Linked DNA regions of Nitratireductor mangrovi. The protein of the gene in region 1 interacts with the protein of each later gene in a pairwise test. Links are inferred from orthologs where the notes say so. Each region holds a gene or a part of one and is shown on either strand. Other genes may lie near its edges.

Evidence for each region.
Region 2: the proteins of FQ775_RS17715 (region 1) and FQ775_RS10190 interact in binary tests that used the Escherichia coli proteins (3 or more experiments, as listed by UniProt). The link is inferred for Nitratireductor mangrovi from one-to-one orthologs.

What each region holds. Positions count from the first base shown.
Region 1 is NZ_CP042301.2:3,622,368-3,633,603, forward strand. What follows is about bases 3,730-6,666. They hold FQ775_RS17715 (biosynthetic peptidoglycan transglycosylase), read right to left. Parts: upstream 5,581-6,666; coding sequence 4,879-5,580; downstream 3,730-4,878. Other genes in these bases: FQ775_RS17700 (GlcG/HbpS family heme-binding protein), read left to right, coding at 3,730-4,012; FQ775_RS17705 (hypothetical protein), read right to left, coding at 4,017-4,418; rpmF (50S ribosomal protein L32), read right to left, coding at 4,550-4,732; FQ775_RS17720 (polyprenyl synthetase family protein), read left to right, coding at 5,721-6,638. Outside these bases: FQ775_RS17685 (acetyl-CoA C-acetyltransferase), read right to left, coding at 1-998; polyhydroxyalkanoate synthesis repressor PhaR, read left to right, coding at 1,266-1,877; FQ775_RS17695 (gamma-glutamyltransferase family protein), read right to left, coding at 1,882-3,471; more of FQ775_RS17700, read left to right, coding at 3,581-3,729; FQ775_RS17725 (response regulator), read left to right, coding at 6,719-9,250; FQ775_RS17730 (lytic transglycosylase domain-containing protein), read right to left, coding at 9,257-10,150; ispG (flavodoxin-dependent (E)-4-hydroxy-3-methylbut-2-enyl-diphosphate synthase), read right to left, coding at 10,104-11,236. UniProt on the Escherichia coli protein: Peptidoglycan polymerase that catalyzes glycan chain elongation from lipid-linked precursors. May play a role in peptidoglycan assembly during cell division in collaboration with other cell division proteins.
Region 2 is NZ_CP042301.2:2,064,209-2,068,927, forward strand. Bases 1,802-4,719 are described here. They hold FQ775_RS10190 (peptidoglycan D,D-transpeptidase FtsI family protein), read right to left. Parts: upstream 4,155-4,719; coding sequence 2,448-4,154; downstream 1,802-2,447. Other genes in these bases: FQ775_RS10185 (UDP-N-acetylmuramoyl-L-alanyl-D-glutamate--2,6-diaminopimelate ligase), read right to left, coding at 1,802-2,409; ftsL (cell division protein FtsL), read right to left, coding at 4,178-4,552; rsmH (16S rRNA (cytosine(1402)-N(4))-methyltransferase RsmH), read right to left, coding at 4,557-4,719. Outside these bases: FQ775_RS10180 (UDP-N-acetylmuramoylalanyl-D-glutamyl-2,6-diaminopimelate--D-alanyl-D-alanine ligase), read right to left, coding at 1-958; more of FQ775_RS10185, read right to left, coding at 955-1,801. UniProt on the Escherichia coli protein: Essential cell division protein that catalyzes cross-linking of the peptidoglycan cell wall at the division septum. Required for localization of FtsN.

The DNA.
Region 1 (11,236 bases):
CCCATGTCCTTGTTGACCGCGCAGGCCTGCGCCGCGAAGGCCTCGTTGGCTTCGACCAGGTCGAGGTCCTCGGCCTTCCAGCCGGCCTTTTCGAGCGCCTTGCGCGAGGCCGGGATCGGGCCGGTGCCCATGATCTTGGGGTCGACGCCGGCGGTCGCCCAGGAAACGATGCGGGCCAGCGGTGTGACGCCCCGCCGCGTGGCCTCTTCCTCGCTCATCAGGATCACGGCGGCGGCGCCGTCATTGATGCCGGAGGCATTGGCTGCGGTCACCGAACCTTCCTTGTCGAAGGCGGGACGCAATTTCTGCATGCCCTCGATGGTCGCCCCGTGTCGAATATACTCGTCGTTCTCGACGACGACGTCGCCCTTGCGGGTCTTCAACGTCACCGGCACGATCTCGTCCTTGAACTTGCCCGCCTTCTGGGCCGCCTCGGCCTTGTTCTGCGAGGCAAGCGCGAAGGCGTCCTGATCGTCGCGGGTGATCTGGAACTGGCGCGCCACGTTCTCAGCCGTGATGCCCATGTGATAGCCGTTGAAGGCGTCCCACAGGCCGTCCCGGATCATGGTGTCGATCATGGCATAGTCGCCCATCTTCACGCCCGCGCGAAGATGCTGGCAGTGCGGCGACAGCGACATCGATTCCTGGCCGCCCGCGGCGATGATCTTGGCGTCTCCGGTTGCGATCTGCTGCATGCCGATGGCAATCGCCCGCAGGCCCGAGCCGCAAACCTGGTTGAGACCCCAGGCGGTCGTCTCCTTCGGCAGGCCCGCGGCGATCGAGGCCTGGCGGGCCGGATTCTGGCCCTGCCCGGCGGTCAGGACCTGGCCCAGGATCACCTCGTCGACTTCCCCGGCATCGACGCCTGCCCGTGCCATGACCTCCTTCAACGTCACGGCTCCAAGCTCATGGGCGGGCGTATTGGCGAAGGAACCGTTGAAGGAACCGACCGGCGTGCGGGCCGCGGCGGCGATGACGATGGCATTGGAAGCGGACATCACTGTCTCCCGTTCTGTCGAGTTGGCCGGCATGGGCCATGACTTTTCTTGCCCGTACCATGACATGAGTCAAACGGGAAATCAGCCACCCGATCATAAGCCTCGCGTGCAGACCGGACTGGCACACATGGTGCTTGATGCGGCGCGGCACCCTGTCTCCTGCACTGCACAAACCGCTTTCAATCGATGCGGGTTTCCGCCTATCCTGAAATGTGCGACATGTCGTGACCGCCGACGAAGCTTCGTTCGGCAATCAGGGAGGTTCGCGTGCCAGGCAAGGACGATCCGGTGATCATCAAGAAATACGCCAATCGCCGCCTCTACAACACCGGCACGTCCACATATGTGACGCTGGAAGACCTGGCCGAAATGGTGAAGCGCGGCGAGGACTTCACAGTACAGGACGCCAAGTCCGGCGACGACATCACACACCCGGTGCTGACCCAGATCATTTTCGAGCTTGAGAACAAGGAAGGGCAGAACATGCTGCCCGTCTCGTTCCTGCGCCAGTTGATCTCGTTTTATGGCGACCAGATGCAGATGATCGTGCCGAGCTTTCTCGAGCAGTCGATGATCGCCTTTGCCAAGGAGCAGGAGCGCTTTCGCGAGCAGATGAAGACGGCCCTCGGCAAGTCGCCGATGGAAATGATGAACATGTCGACGCCGATGAAGGCGATCGAGGAGCAGACCCGCCGCAACATGGAGATGTTCCAGAACGCCATGCGCATGTTCACGCCGTTCCCGCCCGCCGGCACCGGCGAGGCGAACGGCGAAGAGCAAGACGTGCAGCCGGACGACCAGCCCGCCGACGATTTGCGCGAGCTCAAGGATCAGATCGCCGCCATGCAGCGCAAGATCGATTCCATGAGCAAGGACTGACGGTCTACCAGCCGAGCGCCAGCCCGTCCTTGCGCGGGTCGGAGCCGCCGATCAGAAACCCGCTCTCATGGTCGATCGCGACGATCTGCCCGCCGCCATGCGGATTGGGCGCGTCGGCCACGCGGTGGCCCAGCTCTGCGAGCCGCCCGCGCACCGCGCCCGGGATTCCACTCTCCGCGCCCAACACCTCGCTGTCGCCCCAGAATATGCGGGCATGGTCGAGCGCCTGCTGCGGGTCCATCTGGTGGTCGAGCATGTTGGAGAGCACATGCGCATGCCCCATCGGCTGATAGGCCCCGCCCATCACGCCGAAGGAACATGCCGCGCGACCATCCTTCATGACCATGGCGGGAATGATGGTGTGCATCGGCCGCTTGCCCGGTCCAAGCTCGTTGGGATGGCCTTCTTCCAGCGTGAAGCAGGCGCCACGATTCTGCAGCGCGATGCCCGATTCCGGCGTCACCAGCCGGGCGCCGAAACCCGCATAAAGCGAATTGATGAAGGAGACCGCGCGGCGGTCGCGGTCGACGACGGTGAGATAGACCGTGTCTGAGTCGGGGAGCGGCGGCAGCTCCAGATGCGGGTTGCGGCCGCCGGGGTCGATGTTGCGGGCAAGTGAGGCCGTGACTTGCGGCGACAACAATGTCTCGGGAGACACCGCCATCGCGGCCGGGTCGGCAACCAGATGATCGCGGACATTGTAGGCTGCTCGCGCGCATTCGATCATCCGGTGGTAGCGCTCGGCGCTGTCGGCGGCCAGCCGGCCCGCCCCCGTGGCGGCAAACAGGTTGAGCAGGATCAGCGCCGTGATGCCCTGCCCGTTGGGCGGGATTTCCAGAACGTCGTAGTCTCTATAGCGGGTCCCGATCGGTTCAACCCAGTCGGCGGTGACGGCGGCCAGATCTTCCTCGTCGAGGAACCCACCGCCCGCCCGTACGACGGCCGCCATCTCCGCTGCGATCGCGCCTTCATAGAAGGCCGACGCTCCTTTGCCCGCGATGGCGCGCAAGGTACGCCCGAGCGCCGGCACGCGATGACGTGAAAACACTTTGGGCGACCGGCCGCCGGCCAGATAGTGGCGCGAACCGCCTGCGTCGGCCGCGAGACCCTCGACAAGGCCTTGCCAGTCGCGGGCAACACGCGGGTGAACGGCATAACCTTCTTCGGCGTACCCGATCGCGTCCGAAAGGAGGACCCCGAGCCCGCGTGTACCGAAGCGCGCCGCTAACGTCTCCCATGCCTTGATGGCGCCTGGCACCGTCACGCTCAGCGCTCCGGATTGCGGCATCTGGCGATGCCCCATCTCGCGATAACGCGCCGCGCTCGCTGCCTTCGGCGCCCGCCCGGACCCGTTCAGTCCGTGCACCGATCCGTCCGGCTCGGCGATGATGGCAAAACAGTCGCCGCCGATCCCGGTCATGTGCGGCTCGACAACCGCGAGCGTGGCCGCGGCCGCGATCGCGGCGTCGACCGCATTGCCGCCATCCCTGAGGATTGAAAGGGCCGTCATTGTCGCCAGCGGATGTGACGTCGCCGCCATGCCGTTTTCCGCAATCACCGGGGAGCGGCCCGTCCTGTCAAAATCACGCATCATGCTTGCCCTCTGATTGCCGACGATACGGCGAAACTATTTACACGACACGCGCCTACAGTTTCGCGGGCGGCTTCGATAGACCTAACCTCCAGCCAAAGGGAGGGCCAGGATGAACATGCTGTCACTGGAAACGGCAAACGCGATCATAAGTTCAGCCTTCGAGGAGGCGGCGCGGCTTGCCCTAAAGCCGATTGCGGTCGCCGTCCTCGACGCCGGCGGCCATCTGGTCGCCTACCAACGGCAGGACGGCTCGTCGCTGATGCGCTTTCAGATCGCTTTCGGCAAGGCCTATGGCGCACTGGCGCTCGGCATGGGCTCGCGCGCCATCGACCGCGCCGCGCGCGATCGCCCGCATTTCATCGCAGCCCTTTCCGACGTTTCCGGCGGCCGCATCGTGCCGGTACCGGGCGGCATGCTGATGAAGAACGCGGCGGGCGAGGTCATTGGCGCGGTCGGCGTCACCGGCGATACCTCCGACAATGACGAGGCCGCCGCCAGGGCTGCGATCGAAGCCGCGGGGTTCGCCGCCGACGGCGGCTGACGCCTCAGTGAAAGCTGACGTCGCGCCCGGCCGAGCGGATCGACACCGAGAACCCGGCGACCAGATCGACCAAAGTAATCACGGTGAGGATGAAAAACACTGAATGCGCCGCCCCGCGCACCAGCAGGAACTCGACCAGAAAGGCAACGAAGACAAAGGTCGACAGCAGATGGTCGAGAACCGAGGCATTTGATGTCCGGGTCGACTTCATGATCTCGAAGAACAGGAGCACGAGCCCGATCACGATCATCAGGTCGCCGAGCGTCATGGCGAAGACACCGCCGGACATCATCGGCACCGAGATCATCGGCTGCGCCCACGGATCGGCGCCGCCGCCGAACATGCCGGCAAGGCCGAGATTGTAAAGAATGAAAGGAATGATCAGCAGGGGGACGTGGCCCAGCATGGCGCGGCTCCGTGGCAGTTCCGTGCCACCGGTGTAGCCGCCGCGTCCGTTCCGTCAAGCGCCAGCGCGCCGGCGCCAACGAAAAAGGCCGGCGCGAAGCCGGCCATCTCAATCCCCGCGTAGAAAAGCGATCAGCTTTCCTTGGGCTCCAGAACCTGGCGGCCGCGATACATGCCCGTCTTCAGGTCGATGTGGTGCGGGCGACGCAGTTCGCCGGAATTGCGGTCCTCGACATAGGTCGGAGCCTTGATCGCGTCGGCGGAGCGACGCATGCCTCGCTTCGACGGTGAGGTTTTTCGTTTCGGTACAGCCATGGATCCTGCTCCATCACTCAAGTCGGTGCCCGCCGCGCCCTTCTCAAAAAGGACCGTTTCGGCAGGCGTTGTCTCGGAAGTCGCGTGCCTATACACGCTGATGCGGCATTTGACCAGCCGCGGCGCCTACTTTTTTTGAGCGTCGGTCAGCGAACGCAGGCGACGTAATCGCCAGCGCCCGCTGCCCTTTTTTCGATGGTGGCAGCAAGCCTGTTGAGCGCCTTGGTGGGTTTGCCAGGATTGCGTTCGCGCGGGTTGGGCAGCGTGACCGCGAGCAGCGCCGCCTGCCGGCGCGACAAGTCGCTGGCCGAGCGTCCGAAATGATGCTGTGCCGCGGCTTCGGCGCCATAGACGCCCGGCCCCCATTCCACGATATTGAGATAGATCTCCATGATCCGCCTCTTGGGCACGATCGCGTCGAAGACGATCGCCAGCGGCGCCTCGATCGCCTTTCTCAGCAGCGAACGGCCGTGCCAGAGGTAAAGGTTCTTGACGGTCTGCATCGGAATGGTCGACGCGCCGCGCGTCGGCTCGCCCGAAAGCGCATCGTCGATCACGACGTTGAGTTCGCCCCAGTCGATGCCACGGTGAGAGCAGAACTGGCCGTCCTCGGACATCATCACCGAATGAACGAGCACCGGGGCAATGTCGCCGATCGCCGCCCATCGCCGGTCGTAGCCGCTGCCCGTCACGAGATCCTTCATCATCAGCGTGGAGAGCGGGTGGACGAAGGGAGCGATGTAGAGCGCCGAAAGCGCCACCGGCAGCAATGCGAGGAGCAGTCCGGCGACGACGATGCGGCGAAGCCAGATCCTGCCCTTCGATTTGCGCGGCTTGCGCCTTGCCATTGCCTTCTCCGCCATGCCGCCTTCGCCGAAACAGCGCCCTCCCGCAATAGAGGGCAGCTTCGCCCCTTGCAACGGCGGAGCGTTCATGCCTGGCAGGACAGGCTTGACCGCGCCGCCAATTGCGGCCATCGCTCGCCGCCATGGACGATCAGATCGCGCTGCTCTTCGAAGAAACCCGCGCCATGCACGCCACCGCCGTGGAGACATTGCTGCGCGGCCTGCTCGGCGACCGGCCGCTGGATGGCGAGGTCACCCGCCCGCCTCGGCTCATGGCGGCCATCCGCCACGGTGTGCTCAACGGCGGCAAACGGCTGCGCCCCTTTCTGGTCATGGAAAGCGCCGCACTTTTCGGGCTCTCCGGCGAAACGCCGCTACGCGTCGCCGCCGCACTCGAGTGTATCCACTGCTATTCGCTGATTCATGACGATTTGCCGGCGATGGACGACGACGACCTGCGCCGCGGCCAGCCGACGGTGCATCGCGCCTATGACGAAGCAACCGCGATTCTGGCCGGCGACGCGCTTTTGACCTTCGCCTTCGACATGTTGTCCGATTCGAGGCTTTTGCTGTCCGATACGGCCCGGCTGGGCCTGATCGCGGGCCTGGCGCGCGCGGCCGGAATGGGCGGCATGGTCGGCGGTCAGGCGCTGGACCTCGAGGCGGCGCGCACGAACCCCGGAGAAGACGGGGTGCTCACCCTGCAGGCCATGAAGACCGGTGCGCTCTTGCGCTTCGCCTGCGAGGCCGGTGCGATCATGTCGGGCGCCAGAGAGGCCGAACGGGAAAGGCTCGCCGAATTCGGCACCGCGATCGGCCTCGCATTCCAGATGGCCGACGATCTTCTCGACCTGACCGCCGATGCCGCCACTGTGGGCAAGGCGACCGGCAAGGACGCCGGTGCCGGCAAGGCCACGTTGGTAGGGCTCCACAGCGAGGGCTGGGCCCGCGGACAGCTTGCCGGTCTGGTGCGCCAGGCGGAAGAACTCCTGCAGCCCTTCGGCGCAGACGCACTGATGTTGCGCGCGGCTGCGCACTTCATCGCCGACCGCCGCTCCTGACGGCTGCCGCAGCGTTAAGCCCAACTTAATCCGCTCGTTCGATATTTAGCCATCAGTTCGAGTGCGGGGTGGACGAGTTCATGTCCTCGAAGATTACGCGCGCCTATATGCGCGGCCGGCTTTATGTCGTTCTGACCGGGTTCGTGGTCGCGATCGCAGCCGGCACCGGCATCATGCTTTGGCAGGCGGAGAGGGCCAAGACCGATGTGAAGTTCGGCGCCGTCATCGCCTACATGGCCGATGCGACAAGTGACGTGCTTTACCACTCGCTCCGTCTCGACAATACGCGTATCGCCCCTCCTCAGGACATCAGCAACAATGTCGACGGCTCCACGCCTGCCGCGCGCAAGATCGAGCCGACGAAGCCGACCGCCAGCAAGGAACTGGTAGCGCAAATCCGCTCCGACCTCGACGCCGCCCTGGCGCGCCTCGCCGACGCCAATGACGCGCTTCAGCTCGCGGTCGAGGGCGACGTGAACATGGGCGAAAGCAAGATGATCACCGCCGCCGAACAGGCCGGCGGCGCCGACACGGGGCGCTACGACAACGCTACGCTGGCGTCGATTGCCGGCCTCACGCCGCCGGCATCTGTGGCCGCGATCTGGATCGGCGACGACAACCAGCACTCCTTGAAACGCGACGTCAAGGAAGTGCTGACCCATGCGGACCGGCTGGCAATCTTTCGCGACCTCACCCAACCTGTCGCGCAGCGCGTCTTCAAGCAGTTGAAAACACTCGCCAACGATCGCGTCAGGCCCAATTTGTCGCGCACCCTGCACGAGCTCCACAACGAGATGACCGGAACCTACGGCACCCTGCAATTCACCCTGCTGCTGGTCGCCGTCACGATCATTTCGGCAGGCGGCCTGCTCGCCCTGCGCGTCTTCGACCCGATGATGCGAAACATCCAGGCCGCGCACGAGAACCTGCGGCAGGCCAAGGAAACGGTCGAGGAAGCCAAGGTCAAGGCCGAGTCGGCCGACCGCGCCAAGTCCGAGTTCCTCGCCAATATGAGCCATGAAATCCGCACCCCGATGAATGGCGTGCTCGGCATGGCTGAGCTCTTGAGCCGCTCGGAGCTGGACAAGCGGCAGGGGATGTTCGTCGACGTCATCCTCAAATCGGGCAACGCGCTCCTCACCATCATCAACGACATTCTCGACTTCTCGAAGATCGATGCCGGCCAGCTCGAGCTGGACCCGGCCCCGTTCCGCCTCGGCGAGGCGATCGAGGACGTCGCAACGCTCGTCTCGGCCAGAGTGGCCGAGAAGGATCTCGAGCTGATCGTTCGCGTCGACCCGACGTTGCCGTCGACCGTTGTCGGCGATGTCGGCCGTTTCCGCCAGATCGCCACCAATCTGGTCGGCAACGCGGTGAAATTCACGGAGAAAGGCCACGTGCTCGTCGACGTTTCCGGCGAGGAAAGGGATGGCGTCCTGCAGGTGACGGTGCGGGTCGAGGATACCGGCATCGGCATCCCTGCCGACAAGCTCGCTTCGGTCTTCGACAAGTTCGCCCAGGTCGATGCCTCCTCGACGCGGCGCCACGAAGGGACGGGTCTAGGCCTTGCCATCGCGTCGCGCCTGATCGAACTGATGGAAGGCGAAATCTCCGCCGAGAGCGTGCTTGGCAAGGGTTCCACCTTCTGGTTCACGGTCCCGCTGCCTGTCGACGAATCCGGCTACGGCGAGAAGCCGGTACCCTTCGATGTCTCGGGGTCGCGCATCCTCATCGTCGACGACAATCCCATCAACCGCGACATCCTAGTCGAGCAGCTGCGCAGTTGGGGTTTCGACTGCGCGGCCGTCGAGAGCGGCGCCACCGCGCTGGCGTTCCTTTCGCGCGCCACCGAATTGGGAAGCCATGTCGACGGTGTCATTCTCGACTTCCAGATGCCGGGCATGAACGGCGCCGAGACGGCGCGCGCCATTACGTCCGATCCCAGAACCGCGCGCATGCCGATCGTGCTGTTGACCTCGGTCGACCAGTCCGAAATCGGTCGGCTGGCCGCCGAATGCGGCGTCTCGGCCCAGCTCCACAAGCCGGCTCGCTCCTCGGCCCTTTTGGAAACCCTGGTCTCCGTGCTGCAGTCGTCCAAAGCGTCTTCGGCGCCGCTGGAGGTGAAGGCCAATCCGATCCCGTTCCCGACCCCTCAACGACCCAGGCCGGCGCCGGTCGCAGAGCGCAGGATTTCTGCCGCAAGCCTCAGGGAGCCGGCTTCACTCGACGTCCTTGTCGCCGAGGACAACGAGGTCAATCAGCTCGTCTTCTCCCAGATACTGGATGGGCTCGGGGTTTCCTATCGCATCGCCGGCAATGGCCGCACCGCCGTCGACATGAACCGCGCCCTGAAGCCAAAGATCATCTTGATGGATGTGTCGATGCCCGAAATGAACGGGCTCGAGGCAACTCGCACCATCCGCGAGGCCGAGGCGGACACCGGCCACCGTACCCCGATCATCGGCATCACCGCCCATGCCCTCAAGGGCGACCGCGAGAAATGCCTCGAAGCCGGCATGGACGATTATCTGTCGAAACCGGTCTCGCCAAACAAGCTTTCGGTGAAGATCGAGACCTGGCTTGGCGGCGGAGAAATGGCACGCACCGCCTGAGCCAAGTCAGCGATTGCGCAGCACGATACACGAACCGCCTGCACGCCGCAGCGAGTGGCAGATCGCGTCGGCTGCCTGGCGCGTGGCCGCGCCGATCCTGACAGCGTAAAGCCCGCGCCGCCCGCGGGGCGTTCGGATGCGGCTGACCACAGGTTCCTGATCGCCGATCTGGCTTGCGAACCGCGATCGCAGCCGCTGATATTGTCTCACGGCCACGGCACGGCGGAAATCGCCGGCAACCTGGATGCCCCATGGCTGTCGATGCACACTGGCCATGGCAACCGTATCGGCGCCTTCTGACGGCAACGCCCGGCACGCCGCGGCGAACGGCTTCTTGCCGTCGAGCGGCCGCACTGCAACCGGCGCCGTGCGCGCCACGAAGGCATCGGCCGGCTCTCCCAGAATGTCGAGCACGTAGTTCTCTGTTTCCAGCGGCAGGAAGCCTCCGCTGGCAAGCCAGCGCCGCACCCGCTCCTCCCCGGCATTGTAGGCGGCGGCCGCCAGACCGAGGTTCCCGAACTTGTCCCTGAGGATGCCGAGATAGCGTGCGGAGGCGGGTATGGCCTGTTCGATGTCGAAGCTGTCGTCCAGTCCTCGCAGTTTCGCGGTGCCGGGCATGAATTGCGCGATGCCCTCGGCGCCTGCCGGGCTCACCGCTGCCGCGTCAAAGCGGCTTTCCTTCCACAGCAGGCGGGCAAGGAAGGCCTCCGGAAGCCGCTCGCGCCGGGCATGGAGCCCGGCAAGATCGCAAATGCGCGCGATGGAGAAAGGAATTGTCGGCGCCGGCTTCGGCGGGTCGGCAGCCGTGGAGCCGACGCATGCGAGCAGCGCAGCCGCACACCAGCGGGCAAGCCTATTCGGCGGCGCTACGTGCACCCTGCCCGAAGCGGCGCTCGACATAATCCGCCACCATCTTTTCGAATTCCTCGGCAATTCCCGCGCCCCGCAGCGTGGCGGCCTTGCGGCCGTCGATGAAGACCGGCGCAGAAGGCGTCTCGCCCGTACCGGGCAACGAGATGCCGATATCGGCATGCTTGGATTCGCCGGGGCCGTTGACGATACAGCCCATGACGGCGACCTTGAGTTCCTCGACGCCCGGATAGCGGTCGCGCCAGACCGGCATGTTGCGGCGCAGGTCTTCCTGGATCTTCTGCGCCAGTTCCTGAAACACAGTCGACGTGGTGCGGCCGCATCCTGGACAGGCCGCCACCACCGGCACGAACTGGCGAAACCCCATCGTCTGCAGCAGTTCCTGCGCCACCTGCACCTCGCGCGTGCGGTCACCGCCCGGTTCGGGTGTCAGCGAGATGCGGATCGTATCGCCGACCCCTTGCTGCAAGAGGATGCCCATCGCCGCCGAAGAGGCAACGATGCCCTTTGTGCCCATGCCGGCTTCGGTGAGGCCGAGATGCAGCGCATGGTCGGAACGCCGCGCCAGTTCGGCATAGACAGCGATGAGGTCCTGCACCTGACTGACCTTGGCCGACAGGATGATCCTGTCGCGCGGCAGCCCGATCTCCTCGGCCAGTTCGGCCGAGATCAGCGCCGACTGCACGATCGCCTCGCGCATCACCTCGGCCGCCGTCAGCGGCGAACCCTTGGCCTGGTTTTCATCCATCAGCCGGGTGAGCAGTTCCTGGTCGAGCGACCCCCAGTTGACGCCGATGCGGACCGGCTTGTCGTGGCGGATCGCCGTCTCGACAATGGCGCCAAACTGGCGGTCGCGCTTTTCGCGGAAGCCGACATTGCCGGGGTTGATGCGGTACTTGGCGAGCGCCTCTGCGCAACCCGGATGGTCGGCCAGGAGCTTGTGGCCGATATAGTGGAAATCGCCGATCAGCGGCACATCGATTCCGAGTCGGGCAAGGCGGTCACGGATTTTCGGTACCGCGGCCGCACTCTCGTCGCGATCGACGGTGATGCGCACCAGTTCCGAGCCGGCGCGGTGCAGCGCCGCCACCTGTGCCACGGTCGAATCGACATCGG
Region 2 (4,719 bases), 1.6 Mb from region 1 along the record:
CGAAACCGCCGAGCGCCGCGGCGGCGCGGGCAACGTCCGCGCCGGCCAGGTGAGCTGCTCCCAGCACTGCCAGCGCATTTTGCACGATGTGGCGGCCCGGCGCCCCGATGCGGGCGTAGACTTCCTCGCCGCCGATGCGTGCGGTGATCGTCGAATGGTCGCCCTTCAGATTGCACTGCAGGAGCTTGTAGTCGGCGCGGGCATGTTCGCCGAAGCCATGTATATGCGCCACCTTCGCGTCGGCCGCGAGCTTCTTCAGGATGCGCCAGCGCTGGTCGTCGCGATTGATGAGCGCATGGCCGCCGGCTTCCACCCCTTCGAAGATTTCGGCCTTGGCGCGGGCAATGTCGTCGAGCGAATGGAAATGCCCGAGATGGGCCGCCGCGATCACGGTCACGATCGCGACGTGCGGGCGCACCAGCTTGACCAGCGGGCGGATCTCGCCGGCATGGTTCATGCCGATCTCGAAAACGCCGAAATCGGCATCCTCGGGCAGCCGCGCCAGGGTCAGCGGCACGCCCCAGTGATTGTTGAAGGACCGCTCGGCGGCATGCACCGAGCCGGTGGCCGACAGCGCCCGGCGCAGCGCTTCCTTGGTGGTCGTCTTGCCGGCCGAACCTGTGACCGCGACGATCTTGGCCTTCGAGCGCACCCGCGCGGCAACGGCGAGCTTCTCTAGCGCCTTCAGCACATCGTCGACGACGATCATCGGCCGCGTCAGCCGACCGAGGCCCGGCAGGCGGCCTTCCGCGACGACCAACAGCCCCGCCCCCGCCGCCATCGCCGCGGTGGCGAAGTCGTGGCCGTCAAACTTCTCGCCCTTGATGGCGAAAAACGCCTCGCCCGGCTCAAGGGTCCGGCTGTCGATCGAGATCCCCGATACCGTTGCCGGCAACTGGCCCAGCGGCCGCCCGCCCATAGCCGCGATCATCGCCTCGCCGGTCCAGAGCGCGCTCATGCCGCCAACTCCGCGAGTGCCTTTTTGACTTCCTCATGATCGGAGAAGTGATGGGTGACCTCGCCGACCGTCTGGCCTTCTTCATGGCCCTTGCCGGCGACCACCAGCGTGTCGCCGGCATCAAGCATGGTTACGGCAGCGCGAATCGCCTCGCGCCGGTCGCCGATCTCCATGGCGCCGGGTGCGGCTGCCATGATCGCAGCGCGAATTTCTGCCGGCACCTCGGAGCGCGGATTGTCGTCGGTAACGATGGTGACATCGGCAAGCCGCGTGGCGATCTCGCCCATGATCGGGCGCTTGCCGCGGTCGCGGTCGCCGCCACAACCGAAGACGACGATGACGCGCCCGGTGGTGAATGGCCGCACCGCTGCGAGCGCATTCTCGAGTGCGTCCGGCTTGTGGGCATAGTCGACATAGACCGGCGCTCCTTTCGCAGTCTGGCCGACGAGTTCGAGCCGCCCCGAGGCGCCGCGCAGATGTTCGAGCGCGAACAGCGCGTCGGCCGCGCCGGTGCCGGTGGCCACCGCCAGGCCGGCCGCTACCAGTGCGTTGGCGATCTGGAAGTCGCCGGCAAGCGGCAGCACGATCTCGAAGATATCGCTGCCGAATGCAATCTCGGCCCGCTGGCGGTGGCGCTCGTGCTCGACGCGCTTCAGCGCCAGCAGCGTGCCGCTACGGCCCACTGTCATGACCTCGCGACCGGCCGCGCGTGCCGCGTCCATCGTCGCCTTTGACCACGCATTGTCGGAAAAGATCACGGCTGGCGCCCCCTTCGGCAGCAGCGTGTCGAACAGGCGCAGCTTGGCGCGGTGGTAATCCTCGATTGTCGGGTGATAGTCGAGATGGTCGCGGCCGAGATTGGTGAAGGCGCCGGCCGCCAGCCGCACGCCGTCGAGGCGGCGCTGGTCGAGCCCGTGGCTGGAGGCTTCCATCGAGGCATGGGTGACGCCGGCATCGGCGAGTTCGGCCAGAAGCCGGTGCAGCGCCACCGGGTCCGGCGTCGTCAGCGATCCGTATTCTGCACGCCCGGGCGCGACGAGCCCCGTGGTGCCGATGCTTGCCGCCTGCCGTCCGGTCCGCTCCCAGATCTGGCGCACGAAGGAAGCGACCGAGGTCTTGCCGGCCGTTCCCGTGACCGCGACCATCGTCGCCGGTTGGCGGCCATAAAAACGCGCCGCGGCCAACGCCAGCGCCCGCCGCGGATCGGCTACCTGGATCAGCGGGATGGTCAGCCCCTCTGGCGCCCCGCCCGGACCCGCCAGTACCGCCGCAGCACCGCGTTCCTGCGCCTGTAGCGCAAACGCCAGCCCGTCGGTCTTGGTCCCTTTCAGGGCCGCGAACAGGAAACCCGGCCCGACCGCGCGCGAATCCGACGTGATCCCCGCCAACCGCGCTTCGCCCGCGGGCAAAGTCTGGTCAGGCAGGATATCGGCGAGATCGCTGAGCTTCATGAAATTCCGTATCTGTGCCGGCGGCCGGCCCAGAATCACTAGTGCGAGACGAGCAGCGCTTCGCCTTCTTGGCCGAAAACCGGCTTCACGCCAAGCAGCGGCGCGGCCCGCCGGATGATATTGGCGACAACCGGGGCCGCATTGAGGCCGGCGGTCGCGCCGATTCCGGGCCGCTCGGGCTTCGGCTCATCGACGATCGCCAATACCACATATTGGGGGTTTTCCATCGGCAGCGCGGCCAGGAAGGCATTGAAGCGCTTGTTCTTGGAATAGCGCCCGTTGACCACCTTTTCCGCCGTGCCGGTCTTGCCGCCGACGCGGTAGCCTTCGACCTCGGCGCGCCGGCCGGAGCCCTTCTCCGCGTTGAGCCGGTAGAGGTACCGCATCGCCTCGCTGGTTTGCGGTTTGATCACCTGTTCGGCGATCGCATCTGCCTCCTCCCTCGTGCGCGGCAGGAAGGTCGGCTGGATCAGCTTGCCGCCATTCATCAGCGCCGCCGCCGCCACCGCCGTCTGGAGCGGAGTCGTCGACATGCCGTGGCCGAAGGAGATGGTGATCGAGTTGATGCGCTTCCAGGTCGCAGGTTCGGTGGGCGTGGCCACTTCCGGCAGTTCGGTGCGCATGCGGTCGAGCAGCCCGATGCGCTTCAGGAAAGCGCGGTGCCCGTCGATGCCGACCGCCTCGGCCATGCGTCCCGAGGCGATGTTTGACGAGTAGATGAAGACCTCGGGCACGGTCAGCACGCGCCCCTTGCCGTGGAAGTCGCGGATGGTATGGCCGCCGATCTGCAGCGGACGCGTGGCGTCGAAGGTGCTGTTCAGGTTGGCCTTGCCGGAATCCAGCACCATCGCGGTGGTAAAGCTCTTGATCGTCGACCCCATCTCGAACAGGCCCGCCGACATCCGGTTGAGCCGGTCCTTTTCATGCGCCGTCACCGGATTGTTGGGGTCGAAATCGGGCAGCGACGCCATGGCGATGACCTCGCCGGTGTCGACCTTGAGGATCACGGCGCCCGCAGCCACCGCCTGATAGCGTTCCATGGCCCCGGCAAGTTCGTCACGAACGATATGCTGGACACGCAGGTCGACGGAGAGCCTGACCGGTTCGAGATCGGCGTTACTCACCAGACCGGCCGACCGGAGGTCCGCAAGGCCGTGATCGTCGACATATTTCTCGATGCCGGCAATGCCCTGATTGTCGATATTGACCAGCCCCAGGATATGCGCCGCGGTCGGCCCGCCGGGATAGAAGCGCCGCTTTTCCGGGCGGAAGCCGATGCCCGGGATACCGAGTTGCAATATCTCGTTCTGCTGCTTGGGTGTGATCTCGCGCTTCAGCCATGCAAAGCCGGCCTGGCTGCTGAGCCTGGAGTATGTCTGCTCGTAGTCGAGCGACGGCAGGACGGTGGTCAGCAGTTCAACCGCCTCGTCGGGATCGACGATCCGCCTTGGCTCGGCGAACAGTGATGCCGATTTGATGTCGGTCGCCAGCACCTGCCCGTTGCGGTCGACGATGTCCGGCCGGGCCGCGAGCAGCCGGTCGGCGCCAGGGAAATAGCTTTCCTGCACGTCCTGAAGGCCGAGATAGACAAGCCGCCCGGCGATGACGCCGTAAAGCATCATGAAAATGCCCATGGCCATCAGCACCCGCGAGCGGGCGCGGCCGCCGGTCGACTTGCGTGCCCCTTCCACGACGATGCCGCCACGGCTTACAGCGGTGGCCTGCACCGCGCCAGGCCTCAGCATGGCGCCAAGATCGCGCAGAAGCCTCATTGCGTGGTGCTCCCGGTGACGACGCCGTCCGCGCCGGTATCGGCCATGCCGCCGAGCGGCTTCGACGGCGACGCCTCCATTTCCACCGGCGGCGCCGGAAGCTCGGCGGGCGTTGCGATCTGCTGTGGCTCGACCGGCGCCAACTTGAGTTCTTCCTGGTATATCTCTGCCAATTGCTGCAGGCGCGCAGGCTGCGTCAGAACGCTCCAGTCAGCCTTGAGCAGGTCGATCGTCTCCTGCTCCAGCCGCAATTGCGACTCGACCTTGCGCAACTCGGCGAGTTGGTTCTCCGCCTCGTGCTTGGTCTTGTAGGTGAAGGCGGCCGCCGAAACCATGACCGCGATCAGGACGATGTCTGTGGTCCGAAACACGGGCCTAGTTCCTCTCCTGTCCGCGGGCTACCGCCGGCAGCGACGGCAGGCCGAAAATCGAATGGTCCTCCGCCCCTGGCGGCGTTGCCGTCCGCGTTGCGGCGCGCAATTTCGCGGAGCGGGCGCGCGGGTTGCGTGCCGCTTCGTGGTCCGACGCCGCGACCATC